Regions from separate parts of the Fusibacter sp. JL298sf-3 genome, predicted to be linked through region 1. Evidence: a T-box and tRNA genes for the amino acid it is inferred to sense, from the RefSeq annotation. Region 1 holds a T-box; the other holds one or more tRNA genes.
The links. A T-box is a leader RNA that pairs with one kind of tRNA and senses whether it is charged. The one in region 1 lies ahead of metG (methionine--tRNA ligase), so its partner is inferred to be a tRNA-Met.
Positions count from the first base shown of each region.

Region 2: it has a tRNA-Met gene. The T-box ahead of metG (methionine--tRNA ligase) is inferred to sense a tRNA for this amino acid. The anticodon was not compared.

Region 1 is NZ_CM132608.1:2,150,657-2,155,072, forward strand. Features, by position in the region: partial or broken gene metG (methionine--tRNA ligase) at 127-2,067, opposite strand; T-box leader at 2,134-2,367, opposite strand; gene ACR6HW_RS10255 (putative heavy metal-binding protein) at 2,506-2,823, opposite strand; gene ACR6HW_RS10260 (hypothetical protein) at 2,883-3,623, opposite strand; gene ACR6HW_RS10265 (hypothetical protein) at 3,642-4,373, opposite strand.
Region 2 is NZ_CM132608.1:1,649,303-1,653,718, forward strand. Features, by position in the region: gene ACR6HW_RS07945 (FUSC family protein) at 1-657, shown strand, start outside; gene ACR6HW_RS07950 (hypothetical protein) at 713-1,801, opposite strand; tRNA gene ACR6HW_RS07955 (tRNA-Phe) at 2,015-2,090, opposite strand; tRNA gene ACR6HW_RS07960 (tRNA-Ile) at 2,101-2,177, opposite strand; tRNA gene ACR6HW_RS07965 (tRNA-Lys) at 2,190-2,265, opposite strand; tRNA gene ACR6HW_RS07970 (tRNA-Met) at 2,281-2,357, opposite strand; tRNA gene ACR6HW_RS07975 (tRNA-Val) at 2,384-2,459, opposite strand; tRNA gene ACR6HW_RS07980 (tRNA-Glu) at 2,488-2,562, opposite strand; tRNA gene ACR6HW_RS07985 (tRNA-Leu) at 2,565-2,648, opposite strand; rRNA gene rrf (5S ribosomal RNA) at 2,653-2,769, opposite strand; rRNA gene ACR6HW_RS07995 (23S ribosomal RNA) at 2,851-4,416, opposite strand, start outside.

The DNA.
Region 1 (4,416 bases):
GTGTTCTCTACTTACTATTATGCCTTAATTTGCGGTAAAAAGAAATACCCTGTGTCTTTCCGCACAGGGTATATTTCTTAAAGAGCGCATCGCCATTTCAGATGCCGCGAAACGCTATTGAAGCACTTATGAGACAACGCTGCCGTCTTTAATCTCTACAGAAGCCAGTTTGAGGTCGTCGCCGTTTGTCGCAGCGAGAATCATGCCCTGCGACAACTCACCTCTGAGTTTAACGGGTTTGAGGTTTGCCACGAGGATGACCTCACGGCCTACGAGGGCCTGCGGGTCGTAATGTCCGGCGATTCCCGAAACCACTTGTCTCTTTTCAGGACCGACTTTTAACTGGAGAATTAGGAGTCGATCGGCTTTTGGATGCTTCTTAGCCTCTAAAATCTTGGCAACTCTCAAATCTATCTTGGAAAAATCGTCAATGGTAATCTCCTCTTTGAGTTCAAGAGGGGGTTCTACCTCTTCCGGTTGTGTGTACTTGGCTTTAATCGCTTCAATTTCTTCGAGTTTGGCCGCTTCGTCCATTCGGACAAAGACGGCTTCCGCAGCGCCTACTGAACTTCCGACCGCCGTCACACCGAAAGTGGCCAAGCTCTCGAGTGACGTGACTTCGGCGCGAATTTGCGTCAGTATTTTTTCCGCAGTATCCGGAACGAACGATTTTAAAAGAACTGCCGCGAAACGAATGCTTTCGAGGAGGTTGTAAAGTACAGTCCCCAAGCGCTCTTTATCGGCAGGGTCTTTCGCCAATACCCAAGGGGTCGTTTCATCGATGTACTTGTTGCTTCTTCTCAGCAGTGCCCAAATATCCTCTAAAGCCTCTGCCACATGGTACGCGTCCATATGGGCTTCGACATTTTTTGCCGTGGAAACCGCCAGCGTCTTTAAGGACGCATCTAATGCGTCTTCAACTGTCGGCGCCGGTACGACACCGTCGAAATACTTTTGGATCATCGACACCGTACGTGTAACGAGGTTGCCCAAGATGTTGGCAAAATCCGTGTTAATTCTCGAAACCATCATTTCGTACGTAATGGTACCGTCGTTGGCAAACGGCATTTCTCTAAGCACGTAATAACGCACCGCATCCACCCCGAAAAGACTCACGAGATCGTCTGTGTAAATCACATTGCCCTTCGACTTGCTCATCTTATCTTTCCCGGTCAACAGCCACGGGTGGCCAAAAACCTGCTTCGGCAGTTCAACCCCGAGACCCATAAGGATAATCGGCCAATAGATGGTATGGAAACGCACAATATCCTTTCCGATAACGTGTAGATCTGCCGGCCACAACTTGTTAAACTGTTCAGAAGAGCCGTCCGGATCAAAGCCTATTGCTGAGATGTAATTGCTGAGCGCGTCGATCCAAACGTAGACCACGTGGCCCGGGTCGAACTCAACAGGCACGCCCCAACTGAAGCTCGTTCTTGAAACACACAAATCTTGAAGGCCCGGCTTAATAAAGTTGTTCAGCATTTCGTTTTTTCGGGATTCCGGCCAAATAAACTCCGGGTTGTTTTCAATATGTTCTTCAAGCTGCTTTTGATACTTGCTCAACTTTAAGAAATACGCTTCTTCGCTGGCCTGAGCAACGGCGCCGCCGCAATCCGGACACTTGCCGTCTACCAGTTGTGATTCCGTCCAAAAGGACTCACATGGGGTGCAGTACCAGCCTTCGTACTTGCCCTTGTAGATGTCGCCGTTGTCGTAAAGCTTCTTGAAAATCTTTTGAACGACTTTCTTATGTTGGTCATCTGTCGTCCTGATAAACTGGTCGTAGCTCACATTGACGAGGTCCCAAATGCGCTTGATTTCACCGGCGATTTCGTCGACATGTGCCTGCGGCGTCCTACCGTCTGTTGCCGCCTGTTCCTGAATCTTTTGACCGTGTTCATCTGTCCCCGTTAAAAAGTACGTATCGTACCCCTGCTCGCGCTTAAAACGCACCAGCGCATCGGATAAAATCGCCTCGTAAACATTGCCGATATGCGGTATTTTTGACGTATAGGCAATGGCCGTTGTTAAATAGTATTTCCCTTTAGACATGTTCAGACCTCCTGACCGTTTGTAAACGGCTCTTACTCATCGGACTTTTTTTCAACAAAAAAGCGACTTCTATCCCCGTCAAGGGACGAAATCGCCGTGTTACCACCCTTATTCCGAAAGGTCTCGCCACCTTTCGCTCTTGTCGACATCTGTCGAACGTACTGTAACGGGTACAAACCGACCTGTGCTCAAGCCGCTGCATTCACACAGGCTGTTCAAGGGCCATCTTCACCTGCGCCTCGTCATCGATTCACACCAGCCACCGACTCTCTTGCACAATTTACAGGGTACTCTTCCTATCACTACATTTAAAATTTGATTGGCATTATTCTACCACAGCCGTTGGCTTTTGACAAGCGTCTGTTCGCATATCACGCCGCCTTCGCCGACGACTTCTCAAATGAAAAAAGGCCGTGTCTGCACACGCCCTCATTTCTTACTTGCCATCACCTAGCCCAGCACCACAGCCGTACCAGAAGCGGTCACCATGAGCATATTGCCCTGTCCGAGCACTTCGTAATCGATGTCAACACCTACGACGGCATCGGCACCCATGGCACGCGCACGCTTTTCCATCTCTCTAAGAGCTGACTCACGCGCTTCAATTAACTCACCTTCATAAGAACCGGAGCGTCCGCCAAAGATGTTGGACAAACCTGCGGCAAAGTCCTTAATAAAATTGACGCCGCTAATGACCTCGCCAAAGACGATGCCTTTGTATTCGACGATTTGACGCCCGTCGACAGCAGGGGTTGTGGTTACTAGCATAATAGCCTCCTCGTTTATCTTTGATACCTTTATCATACAATTTAAAAGTTAAAATAGCATTAAACAGATATAAAAAATTCATAGTTTTCGTCTGTCACTGTTCTCAGCGCCTCGACGACGTCTCCGTGGACACCGTAAGTCGATATCGCATCTATTGAGAGTCCTTGGGCGTAGAGCATCGCCGCTTTAAGCACGTGGACAGGTTCCGCGGCATCTGGTGACAGCGGCTTCTGCACCTTTTCAATCAGCTGATGCGTTTCCAAGCCGTATACCGCGATGAAATCTTCGAGGAGGTTCAACGACTGCTGTGTTGAGACATTACACTTTAGAACAGCTTCGCTGTACCGTGCAGCCTGCATCAACGTATAAGCTTCTTCTCCGTGGAGCGACAGGGCTAAAATGAGCTTTTGAACGGTGGCCTTGACAACAGCTGTTCCCGTACCCACGCTTTTGAGTACTTGCATCACCCTAAGGGCTTGAATCATATCCCGCGCCGTCGCTTCATACGAGTCGCCATCGATGACATAGGTCGTCAACTCCGCGTCGGAACAGGCGTAGTACCCCTCAATTTTAGCGCGCATCGGCGGCAACGTCATGCCCGCCGTGTACAGCACACCGGTTTCCAACGCGTAAACACTTCCCGACTTCAACGTACACTTCTTAATACTGCCGCCGTTAGAAGGGTACTTCCTCATAAAAAATAACGTCCCACTTTTCCAAAATTGCGCTTCTTCCTGAATCCGAACTTTTTGCCTGTGTGCCACAGGCATCGGCAATTTGATATCTTTTGAAAGCAACATTACCGGCCTCCTGTCCCCTTAATAACCGTCGCTGTTCAGCACCCCTTCCAATCGGATGCTTAAATCGTCAATTTTTTTATAATTGTCTCTGAGATGACACATGCACCGATGGTGCTCTTCAAACTTAAAAATAGCAGCTTCCGCATCATCAGCGAGTTTTAAACCGCCCTCTGCCAAAGCCGTCAAGTTCGCCGTCAACGCCTCTTCGTGTCCCGACAACGCTTCCTTAGCGAGTTTCAGTTCCCCCCGCAGTCCCCTAATGTCGTGAACCAAACGGTGGTCATCGGTTTTAATCCCCTCTGTCTTTTCAAAAATTTGCTCAAAGGCATCGTTCATCTTACCTATAATCAACTCTATCTGCATGAGATGTGTAATGCTGTCGTCGACGCACCCCACATGCGCCTTTAACTCATTTGACACCACACGAATACCGTCTTCAAGCGCTTTTGACCGCGTGTGTGTATCGTCGGTCATCACCGCCATAGCCTCACTGGCAAGCAATACTTCTTGAGAATTCCCCGAGAGCTTCTCCATCTGCATCGACAACCTTTCTTTCATGGCGTACGCCCGTCGCCAAACCATCGAAGTCGACAGGGCTGCAAACAAACTGCCCGTAACCGCGAGGACACCGATTCTTTGCCAGCCTGTCAAGCCGCTTTTCGGACTCGTAACAAATGCCGTCCATACGATGACGAGAAAAACCCCTGTCAAATACCTGCCGAACACTTTCAACTTCCGACTTGTTTCCATTGGCCCCCTCCTTTTTAAACACTAAAAAAGTCCGCAACAAAAG
Region 2 (4,416 bases), 500 kb from region 1:
GCCATGGAGTCTTCAGTTTCCGAATCTGTCAGCGTCGGTAAAAACCGCATGATCGGAACTGCTATCGGCGCTGTCATCGCCATTGTATTTTCGTATACGCTACCGACCCAGCCCCTATCTGTGGGGATTGGCGTCATTGTATTGATTTACATTTCCAATCAACTGAAACTCAAAAAATCCATAAAGATTTCAACCATAGTCTTTATTGCCATTCTCGTGAACAACGATGAAGTAACGCGCTTTCAATACGCGGTATTTAGAAGCTTTGATACGTTTATCGGGCTTTCTATCGGAACCCTCGTCAACTACTATATCAAACCGCCCAACGGTCGAAAGAGCTTATACGCTTACATTGAAGCCAGTGAAAAAAAACTTCAGTCACTTATTGATCAATACGACCGCGGGGAATCTATCGGCACCTACGAGGACATGCTCGCGACTTTGATGGCTGTGGAAAAAAAACGTCGAACGCTTATCAACGATCAGAAGCTTTTTCTATACGACGCGTCAGACCTTCAAGCCATCCACCAAGCATTTGAAAACATCAAGAAGGGGTATACCCATCTCAGTGTTCTCGTCTCACTAGAGGGCGCCACAGAAGCTGTTCGCGCCTATCACTTAAATGCTTTAAAACACTTCAAAAATTCTCTGTCTTAAAGAGCTAAAAAACGGTACGCCTCTCCGCGCACCGTTTTTTTATAGGCGTCACCTCTTAAGAGGCCTCTGTCTTTTCCAAACACTCTCGAGCTGTTTGTAAAACATACCATGAAACCAGTGCCTTGAGTCCGGCTGACAACCGGATAATACCGTAGCCCGATAGAACGGCACTGTAGAGGAAAGTGTAACAAAAGATAGCAAAACTAAAATACAGAATCTGATAAACCGCTTTTTTATTGCGTTCGGCAAAAGTGATTACCAGTAAAATACCAAGTGCCAACCAAGCAAAGAAGGTGGCCGCATCTATAAACTGATTGATCAGATACCCCCTAATGCTAAATGCATTGACGACAATAATTGCAAATGACACCACTTGAATGGTTATATGATTCTTAGAAAGCCCATTTAACAGCTTCGACTGCGCCTTTATGTCTTCTACAAACTTACTAAAAATCGATAGCGTCTCAGCGGTCTTTTCGCCAACAGGTGACTTAACTTTTAAGTAGCCCAGTACCGCAACGGCAACTAAGAGCCCTGCGAGTAGAGTATCTTCCCAGTCTGCCGAAAACAGAGGGAACAACAAGGCAAATACGAAGCCTATACCGATAAACAAAAAACCTTTTTTATAAGGGTCTTCTGTTTCCAAAGCGCGCTTGCCACTTTTAAAGACGTCGTTGTCTACGAGATGATCCTCAAAGTAATCCAGCTTTAAGTTGATGACAAAACCCACAACACCGACAATAGCAGCAGCCCATGCGACAAAGTAACCAAAGCTCACCTTAGAAGTGAGAAGTAAGGCCAAGTAACCGTCCATGCCCTTTTTCAGCACTATTGGTAGCGCCAGCAATAAGCCAATGGTTGCGAGATACGTCAAAGCAAGCGCTGGTTTAAACCATTTCTTTTGTTTGACGCAATAAAGCGCTCCTGTTAACACACAAAGCGCGGGAATCAAATAGTAAGCTGTTAGCGCGAAGCGCCACCCTGTGATTCCCGCCATAGAGAGATGACTCCCCTCACGTAACACCATTACGAGTTTGGGAATCGAAATCCCCCATTTGCCATACGCAGTACCGAAAGTCGTTGCGACTTGAATCCACGGCAGCCAAAAGGCAATGAGCAAAACCCCCAATGCATATAATGACATATGACGTTTTAAATTTTTCACTGTTATGTACCTCCAATTTTATTATGTCACACAATACCATTATATACCATATAAGTTATGAAATCCACCTTTATTGTATTCTTTTTTAAAATTATAAGGACATTTTTACAATCAAAAAAGATCAGAACGTCTGTCTGATCTCATATAAAAAAACATGATACACATCATGTTGTCAACTTATCGATTTGTAATTGGTGCCCAGAGGCGGAATCGAACCACCGACACGGGGATTTTCAGTCCCCTGCTCTACCGACTGAGCTATCTGGGCTTTTTAATTGTGGTGGGCATAAGTGGACTCGAACCACCGACCTCACGCTTATCAGGCGTGCGCTCTAACCAGCTGAGCTATACGCCCACAATTAAAAAATGGTGATCCATCCGCGACTCGAACGCGGGACACCCTGATTAAAAGTCAGGTGCTCTACCGACTGAGCTAATGGACCCTATTAAAAAACTATTGGTAGCGGCGAGTGGACTCGAACCACCGACCTTTCGGGTATGAACCGAACGCTCTAGCCAACTAAGCTACGCCGCCTTGTGGCTCAAAACGCAGTTTTGAAATGGTGGGAGTAATAGGGATCGAACCTATGACCTCCTGCTTGTAAGGCAGATGCTCTCCCAGCTGAGCTATACTCCCGGATGTGAGCTGATGCTCACAAAATAATTGGTGACCCCTAGGGGAATCGAACCCCTGTTACCGCCGTGAAAGGGCGGTGTCTTAACCGCTTGACCAAGGGGCCAGTGGTGCGGGTAGAGGGACTTGAACCCCCACGAACCAGTCACTAGATCCTAAGTCTAGCGCGTCTGCCAATTCCGCCATACCCGCAATAAATCAGCAACGTTCTACTCTCCCAGGCAGCTGCCCGCCAAGTACCATCGACGCTGGAGGACTTTACTTCTGTGTTCGGTATGGGAACAGGTGTTGCCCCTCCGCCTTCGTCACTGAATTGCTTAACTATGAAACTGTGAAGGTTAGTACCTTCAAAACTGTATATATAAGAACCGATAAATCCTCTTAACTCTAAAGCGTGGTCAAGTCCTCGACCTATTAGTACCTGTCAGCTGAATGCATTGCTGCACTTACACCTCAGGCCTATTACCATATTATCTTCATGGGGTCTTACTCTATTAAAAGATGGGAAATCTCATCTTGAGGGGGGCTTCGCGCTTAGATGCCTTCAGCGCTTATCCCTTCCAAACTTAGCTACTCAGCAGTGCTCTTGGCAGAACAACTGATACACCAGAGGTTTGTCCATCCCGGTCCTCTCGTACTAAGGACAGCTCCTCTCAAATTTCCTACGCCCACAGCAGATAGGGACCGAACTGTCTCACGACGTTCTGAACCCAGCTCGCGTGCCTCTTTAATGGGCGAACAGCCCAACCCTTGGGACCTACTTCAGCCCCAGGATGAGACGAGCCGACATCGAGGTGCCAAACCTCCCCGTCGATGTGGACTCTTGGGGGAGATAAGCCTGTTATCCCCGGGGTAGCTTTTATCCGTTGAGCGATGGCCCTTCCATGCGGTGCCACCGGATCACTAAGCTCGACTTTCGTCCCTGCTCGAGATGTCTCTCTCGCAGTCAAGCTCCCTTTTGCCTTTACACTCTTCGCGCGATTTCCAACCGCGCTGAGGGAACCTTTAGGCGCCTCCGTTACTCTTTAGGAGGCGACCGCCCCAGTCAAACTGCCCACCTGACATTGTCCTAGAACAGGATCACTGTCCATAGTTAGAATAACGGTATACAAAGAGTGGTATCCCAACAGCGACTCCTATAAGACTGGCGTCCTATATTCTTAGTCTCCCACCTATCCTGTACATCATATACCATTATCCAGTGCCAAGCTGCAGTAAAGCTCCACGGGGTCTTTCCGTCTAGCTGCGGGTAACCGGCATCTTTACCGGTACTACAATTTCACCGAGTCCATTGTTGAGACAGCGCCCAAATCGTTACGCCTTTCGTGCGGGTCGGAACTTACCCGACAAGGAATTTCGCTACCTTAGGACCGTTATAGTTACGGCCGCCGTTTACTGGGGCTTCAGTTCTGTGCTTCGCCTAAACTAACACTTCCCCTTAACCTTCCAGCACCGGGCAGGCGTCAGCCCCTATACATCATCTTTCGATTTAGCAGAGACCTGTGTTTTTGGTAAACAGTCGCTTGGGCCTATCCTCTGCGGCCGGATCTAGCTCTTAACCTGATCCGGCACCCCTTCTCCCGAAGTTACGGGGTCATTTTGCCGAGTTCCTTAACAATGGTTTTCTCGCGCGCCTTAGTATTCTCTACTCTCCTACCTGTGTCGGTTTACGGTACAGGCACCTGCTCCCTCGATAGAAACTTTTCTTGACAGTGTGATATCTGCTGCTTCGTTACTTAAGTTCACTCCCCATCACAGCTCATCCTCAGTAGCGCGGATTTGCCTACGCTACAGACTCGCTGCTTGGACATGCTCTTCCATTCGCATGCTCAGCATAACCTCCTGTGTCATTCCTTCTCTCAAACGGGTCTCGGTGGTACAGGAATCTTCACCTGTTGTCCATCGCCTACGACTTTCGTCCTCGGCTTAGGTCCTGACTTACCCTGAGCGGACGAACCTT